One region of the Antrihabitans spumae genome, then DNA from elsewhere that is predicted to be linked to it. Evidence: predicted binding sites of a transcription regulator. Region 1 holds the regulator's gene; the other holds the start of a gene.
The links. Region 1 encodes LexA, which represses DNA repair genes until DNA is damaged. Its sites were predicted from a motif close to CGAACANNTGTTCG; they were not measured.

Region 1 (3,443 bases):
GTTGTCGACATCGCGGCCCTGGCAGGCGCGGCGAACGCCCCGCATAAGCTTCTCGCGGCTGAACGGTTCGGTGACACCACTTCGTTTCACGACGGCAAGGACCGCCGTCTCGACGGTTGTGAATCGACGACCGCAGTTGGGGCATGATCGCCGTCGGCGAATCGCGCTCCCCTCTTCTGCCTCGCGGGAGTCGACCACGCGAGAGTCCGGGTGTCGACAGAATGGGCAGTGCATGTCGAATCCTTTTTCGATGCCGACAAGCTCGCACAACTCGATCGCGCTCTGCGACGAACCGATCAGGCCGGATTCGTGCGTGCAATATGCGATCTCGATGCGACCACTCGGCGTGGTGTGACCAACAGACTCCGAGGATACCCGCCGCCCACTCGGCCGGGACATATCGCCCACCACCAGCGGTGACAGCTCGGCTCGCAGTTGCGCCAAGGATTCGAACATGGTCGGTGCTAGGGCGCTACGGGTGCGATCAAAGCCTGACCGGGCGCAACGCCTGCCGACTTCATGTCGTTGAGCCGCAGAATCTGCTCGACGACTTCGGCGACCGGTGCATCGGGTGAGACGCGAGCCGCTACGTCGGACAGGGTCTCGCCCGACTGGACGTGCACGACGGCGGTAGTGCTCGGAACACTCTCGAGACCACCCGTCCTCAGGTTCCACAGACCGAGCAGCCCGACCACCGCGATGGCGGTCAGCAACATCGTGGCTATAACCGTGCCGAACCCGTATTCCTCGCTTCGAACATCCTCGTCGTCGAGGCGCGGTAGCACCCGCAGGCCGACGGAACCGTAATCGAACGAGCCGTTGGCGGGGCCGCGACTGTCGCTCGTCGCCAGCGCGCGCCGACGCGTCCGCACCGGGCGTAGGCCCTCGTCGGCACGCGCAGTGCCGACAGCGGTGTCCGAGCCGACGCCGGCGATGCCACCGAAATGCGCGTCGAGTCCCGCGTATTCGTTCATTGTGATGCTCATCGGATCCTCCGTCTGCGTCGCCAGCGGCATGTGCGCTGGTGTCGTTGGTGGTGCTTTGCTTGTCCTGGGTTGCCGTGCCGTACTGCCGACGTTCGATCACGCGTTCGATGAACGTCTGTTCGAATTTTCTACCATGCCCCACCGACAAAGTCTCTAGTTTTCGCGACACGTGTCGAACAGGTGTTTGAAACGCAACGTAGATGCGGCTACATTCAGGTTCGAACAGAAGCAGTTCCGAACGCACCGAAGACCGCACAGCAACATTGCGCCGGACCCGTTTCCCGCAACACCCCAACCTGAGCAATCCAGAGAAGGACGGTCACGATGAAAGACGGTCGGCAATGAAGGACGACGGCAGCCAAGAAGGCGCGGCGACTCCAGACATCGCCGCCGGACTCACCGATCGGCAGCGCAAGGTCCTCGAGGTCATCCGCGCCTCGGTGACCGAGCGGGGCTATCCGCCGAGCATCCGTGAGATCGGCGACGCCGTCGGCCTCACCTCGACGTCGTCGGTCGCGCATCAGCTACGCACGCTCGAACGCAAAGGCTTCTTGCGGCGCGATCCCAACAGGCCACGCGCGGTCGACGTGCGCGGCCTCGACGAGGCGATGAGCGATGCTGGCGAGCCGATGCTGGACGACGCAGCGGAGCAGCTGAATCTGCCGACCCCGACCTTCGTTCCCGTGTTGGGACGGATCGCCGCGGGTGGCCCGATCCTCGCCGAGCAGGCGGTCGAAGACATCTTCCCGCTGCCACGCGAACTGGTCGGCGAAGGATCGCTGTTCCTGCTGAAGGTGGTCGGCGAGTCCATGATCGACGCAGCGATCTGCGACGGCGACTGGGTAGTCGTGCGGCAGCAGAACGTGGCGGACAACGGCGATATCGTCGCCGCGATGATCGACGGCGAAGCGACGGTCAAGACGTTCAAGCGGACCGGCAAGGAAGTGTGGCTGCTCCCCCACAATCCGCTGTTCGAACCGATCCCCGGAAACAACGCCGCTGTGCTCGGCAAGGTCGTCACGGTCATCCGAAAGATCTGACAGCGTACACAGATTCGGGTCGGTGGGCCCGCAAGCGAGTGCCACAAAGAGATCCCACACCGACCCGAATCGGTACGCCGTCGGTCAGCCGACGTTCAGGCTGCGCCCGATGATCTCCTTCATGATCTCGGTCGTTCCGCCGTAGATCGTCTGAACACGAGCGTCCAAGTACGCCTTGGCAATCGGATACTCGCGCATGTAGCCGTAGCCGCCGTGTAGTTGCACGCAGCGGTCGATCACATCGATCTGCGCCTCGGTGCTTCGCATCTTCGCCATCGCGGCCTCGGCGACGGTGAGCTTGTCCTCGTTGAGCAGTTCGATGCATTTGTCGACGAACACACGAACGAAGGCTGTCTCGGTCGCGAGTTGGGCCAATTCGAACCGAGTGTTCTGGAACGAGCCGATGGGCTTGCCGAAGGCCTTGCGATCTCGGCAGTACTGCAGGGTCATCTCGAGCGCACCCTCCATTGCGCCCGCAGCCATCACCGCGATCGACAACCGCTCCTGCGGCAGGTTCTGCATCAGGTGGACGAACCCCATCCCCTCCTGGCCGAGCAGATTCGCGCCGGGGACACGGACGTTGTCGAAGTTCAGTTCGGCGGTGTCCTGGGCGGGCAAGCCGATCTTGTCGAGGTGTCTGCCTCGCTCGAAGCCCTCCATGCCACGTTCGACGACCAGCAGGCTGAAGCCTTTCGAGCCCGCGTCGGGATCGGTCCGGGCGACGACGATGATCAGGTCGGAGTTGATGCCGTTGGTGATGAAGGTCTTCGCGCCGTTGAGGATCCAGTCGTCGCCGTCGCGGACAGCGCGGGTCTTGATGCCCTGCAGGTCGCTGCCGGTGCCGGGTTCGGTCATCGCGATCGCGCCGATCAACTCACCTGAGGCGTAGGCGGGGTACCAGCGCTGCTTCTGCTCGTCGGTGGCGAGGTCGAGGAAATACGGCGCGACGACGTCGTTGTGCAGCGAGAACCCGAGGCCGGTGAACCCTCGACGGTGATTCTCTTCGGCGACAATCGTGTTGTAGCGGAAGTCTTTTACGCCACCGCCACCGAACTCTTCGGGAAAAGCGGTACCGAGGAAGCCCTGCTTGCCCGCTTCGAGCCAGACGTCGCGATCGACGATGTGCTGTTCTTCCCACCTGGCGTGATTCGGGGCAACTCGCTGTTCCAAAAACTTCACGTACGACTCGCGGAACATGATGTGTTCCGGCTCGAACAGGGTGCGTTCCACCTGTGGCTCCTCGGTACTCGGCAATAGTTGAAGCGTCCTATTGACCGTACGCCAGCAAGGTGTGCGCTGGACTACCCCGACTTCCCACCGTTGACCTGCGCCAGCCGTCGGAGCACCGGATACCCGATCAAGATGCCGATCGATCCCCACGCGATTCCGCCGAGCTCCGCACTGCCCACCTTCACCG
Region 2 (3,443 bases), on a different contig from region 1:
GTGAACAAGGGCCGTAGTGTCACGGTTATGGCACGCGGGCGCATCCGACGACGACCGACGACATCGCGGTCCGTCACTCGACGGGGTCGCGGTGTGCGTGGTCCCGTGCTTCCCAATACGGTTCCCGCGTGGCGAACCCGCGGTGAGAAATTCGACATGTTGGTGTTGGAGGCTTTCGCGCCGGTCGATGCCCGTTGGCACGAACGACTGACCAAACTCGACATCGCGGTCGACGACGTCCCCAAGATTCGCCCGCTCGATATGGAGTCGGTGACCTGGCCGGACGAAGTTGTCGCCGATGGACCGGTTCCGTTGTCTCGCTTGATTCCCGCCGGAGTGGACAGGCGAGGAAGTGCAACCAGGGCGCGTGTCGTGCTGTTTCGCAGGCCACTGGAGTTGCGCGCCAAACATCCGGAAAATCTCGTCGACCTGCTGCACGACATTCTCGTACAGCAGGTTGCGACCTACCTGGGTGTCGAGCCGGACATCATCGACCCAGGACTCACCGAACCGGAGTGAGTCGCCCTGGTGTGTCGCCCGAACGAATTCCGGCGACACACGTCCTGCAGACCGCTCCTAGCGGGTACCGGGTTAACCGATACCGCGTTTGAGGCGTCGGCGCTCCCGCTCCGACAGACCGCCCCAGATGCCGAAGCGTTCGTCGTGGGCCAACGCGTAGTCCAGGCACTCGTCCCGTACTTCGCAACCCAGGCAAATTCGCTTGGCCTCTCGAGTCGAACCACCCTTTTCCGGGAAGAACGCCTCGGGGTCGGTCTGCGCGCAGAGGGCGCGCTCCTGCCACTGATCGTCTTCGGCAGCGTCGTACAACTCTTCGAATCCGTCGACGACGAGGCTGAGCTGGGGCCTGCCCTGCTCCACCTCGTAACCGCCGTCGTCGCAGACGCTAAGTGCTGCGCCCGCTTCGGAATCGGTTTGCGGTGCGTCGCCGTCGTTGCTGAAGGGAGTGTCGAACTCTCCCAGCTGGTTGGCCATCGCTTCGCCTCCTCACCTGTAATAGCGCAGAATAATTGACACCATCGACGCCAGATCGGCTCCGATGGAAGTGTGATTCGTTGGTTTCCCCGCCCTATTGCAGTTAACCACAAGGTTGTAATTAGCCACAGCGTTGCTGACAGAAACCACGTTCCGGTTGTTGCAGCCACCCCTATTGGAACGTTTGTTCGAATGTTCGCGCGGTACAAGCCTTTCGGCTGCATAGGCGCTGAATGACATACTTGTGATTAGACACGCCGCGCGCCGTCATGGTCAAGCTATCGGCGAAATTCCATTACTATCTGTCGGTTTCGAGGTTTCTGATGATCCCTGCGTCCGACGCCACGACGACTGCCGCATAGGCTTTGCAGACGTGACGGAGGAAACGAAAACAACCGGCCCCATCCGCGTCAGCGTCCTGGTCGGCGGCGTCGGTGGTGCCCGTTTCTTGCAAGGCGTCCGCGCCCTGCTCGGCGACGCCGGTGCGATCACAGCGATAGTGAACGTCGGTGACGACGTGTGGATGCACGGCATGCGCATCTGCCCCGATCTCGACACCTGCATGTACACCCTCGGCGGCGGCATCGACACCGAACGTGGCTGGGGACGAACCGGCGAAACCTGGCATGCCAAAGAGGAATTGGCGGCGTACAAGGCCGTTCCCGATTGGTTCGGACTCGGCGACCGCGATCTTGCAACGCATTTGATCCGCAGCCAGATGCTGCGTGCCGGCTACCCCCTCTCCGCCGTCACCGAGGCGTTGTGCGACCGGTGGCAGCCCGGCGTCGCACTCCTGCCCGCAACCGACGAACGCAACGAAACCCACGTGGTCGTCACCGATCCCGACGATGGCGACAATCGGCGCGCGATCCATTTTCAGGAGTGGTGGGTGCGGTATCGCGCGAAGGTCGAGACCCACGGTTTCGTCAACGTCGGGGCAGAACAGGCCAAACCAGGCCCTGGTGTGATCGACGCCATAGAGAATTCCGATGTGGTGTTCGTCGCACCTTCCAACCCCGTCGTCAGCGTCGGCGCCATCCTCTCGGTGCCCGGTATCAGAGGCGCGCTACGCACCACCTCGGCGAAGGTCGTCGGGTTGTCACCGGTGATCGGCGGAAAGCCGTTGCGCGGCATGGCCGACGAATGCCTCGACGTGATCGGCGTCGAAACGTCCGCGGAGGCGATCGGCCGACACTACGGCGCGCGCAGCGCAACCGGCATTCTCGACGGTTGGCTCGTGCATTCGACGGACACGGCCGACGTCCCCGGCGTCGAGGTCCGTAGCGTCCCGCTGCTGATGACGGATCCGCCGACCACCGCCGAGATGGTCCGCGCGGCAATGGACTTGGCTGGGATAGCGCTGTGACCGCAGAACCCGGCAACGACATCGAACGCGACCACGGCTCGGCCGACGAGATCCGCATCCTGCCCATCCGCGGTCTCCCCGAATTCCGCCCGGGCGACGACCTTGCCGAACACCTTGCGCGCCAAGCTCCTTGGCTCGTCGACGGTGACATCCTCGTCGTGACGAGCAAAATCGTCTCGAAATGCGAGGGTCGCATCGTCGAATCGCCGACCGATCCCGACGAACGTGACGCTGCGCGGCGCAAACTCATCGACCAGGAAGCCGTTCGCGTTCTCGCGCGAAAAGGACGAACCCTCATCACCGAGAATCGGCTCGGTATCGTGCAAGCGGCATCCGGGATCGACGGCTCCAACGTCGAATCCAACGAACTTGCTTTGCTACCAGTCGATCCGGATTCCAGCGCGGCTCGGCTGCGAGCCGACGTCAGAACTCGAACCGGCGTCGACGTCGCCGTCGTCATCACCGACACGATGGGACGAGCCTGGCGAAACGGCCAGACCGATGCCGCGATCGGCTCGTCCGGACTTGCCGTACTGCACGCCTACGCCGGCGCAAAGGACGGGCAGGGCAACGAACTTCAGGTGACAGAGGTTGCCATCGCAGACGAGATCGCCGCGGCCGCCGATCTCGTCAAAGGCAAACTCGGTGCGACACCGGTCGCCGTATTGCGCGGGCTGAGGACCGAGGACGACGGCTCCAACGCCGCCGCCCTGCTGCGTCGCGGGCCCGACGACCTCTTCTGGCTCGGCACGGAAGAGGCTCTTGCACAAGGCCGCAACGAGGCACTGCTGCTGCGCCGCTCGGTCCGCACCTTCGCGACCGACCCCGTTCCGCCCGACCTGCTGCGTGCGGCGATCGCCGAGGCACTCACCGCACCGGCACCGCATCACACGCGCCCGGTTCGCTTCGTCTGGATTCGCACACCGGAGGTCAGGACGCGGTTGCTGACTGCGATGCAGTCGGCCTGGCGCGCCGACCTCACCGCTGACGGACTCGACGCCGACCGCATCGAGCGTCGAATTGCTCGCGGCGACATACTCTTACACGCACCGGAGATCGTCGTACCGTTCTGCGTTCCCGACGG

Region 2: cofD (2-phospho-L-lactate transferase) is a predicted target of LexA. The motif match lies at 1,171-1,184, and genes of this name have one in related genera.

What each region holds. Positions count from the first base shown of each region.
Region 1 covers NZ_JBIMSN010000060.1:82,100-85,542, reverse strand. The annotation lists gene nrdR (transcriptional regulator NrdR) at 1-234, opposite strand, end outside; gene ACHIRB_RS14665 (LysM peptidoglycan-binding domain-containing protein) at 465-986, opposite strand; gene lexA (transcriptional repressor LexA) at 1,328-2,026, shown strand; gene ACHIRB_RS14655 (acyl-CoA dehydrogenase family protein) at 2,111-3,256, opposite strand; gene ACHIRB_RS14650 (uracil-xanthine permease family protein) at 3,328-3,443, opposite strand, start outside.
Region 2 covers NZ_JBIMSN010000153.1:24,017-27,459, forward strand. The annotation lists gene ACHIRB_RS28665 (metallopeptidase family protein) at 28-519, shown strand; gene ACHIRB_RS28670 (WhiB family transcriptional regulator) at 592-828, opposite strand; gene cofD (2-phospho-L-lactate transferase) at 1,397-2,359, shown strand; gene ACHIRB_RS28680 (coenzyme F420-0:L-glutamate ligase) at 2,356-3,443, shown strand, end outside.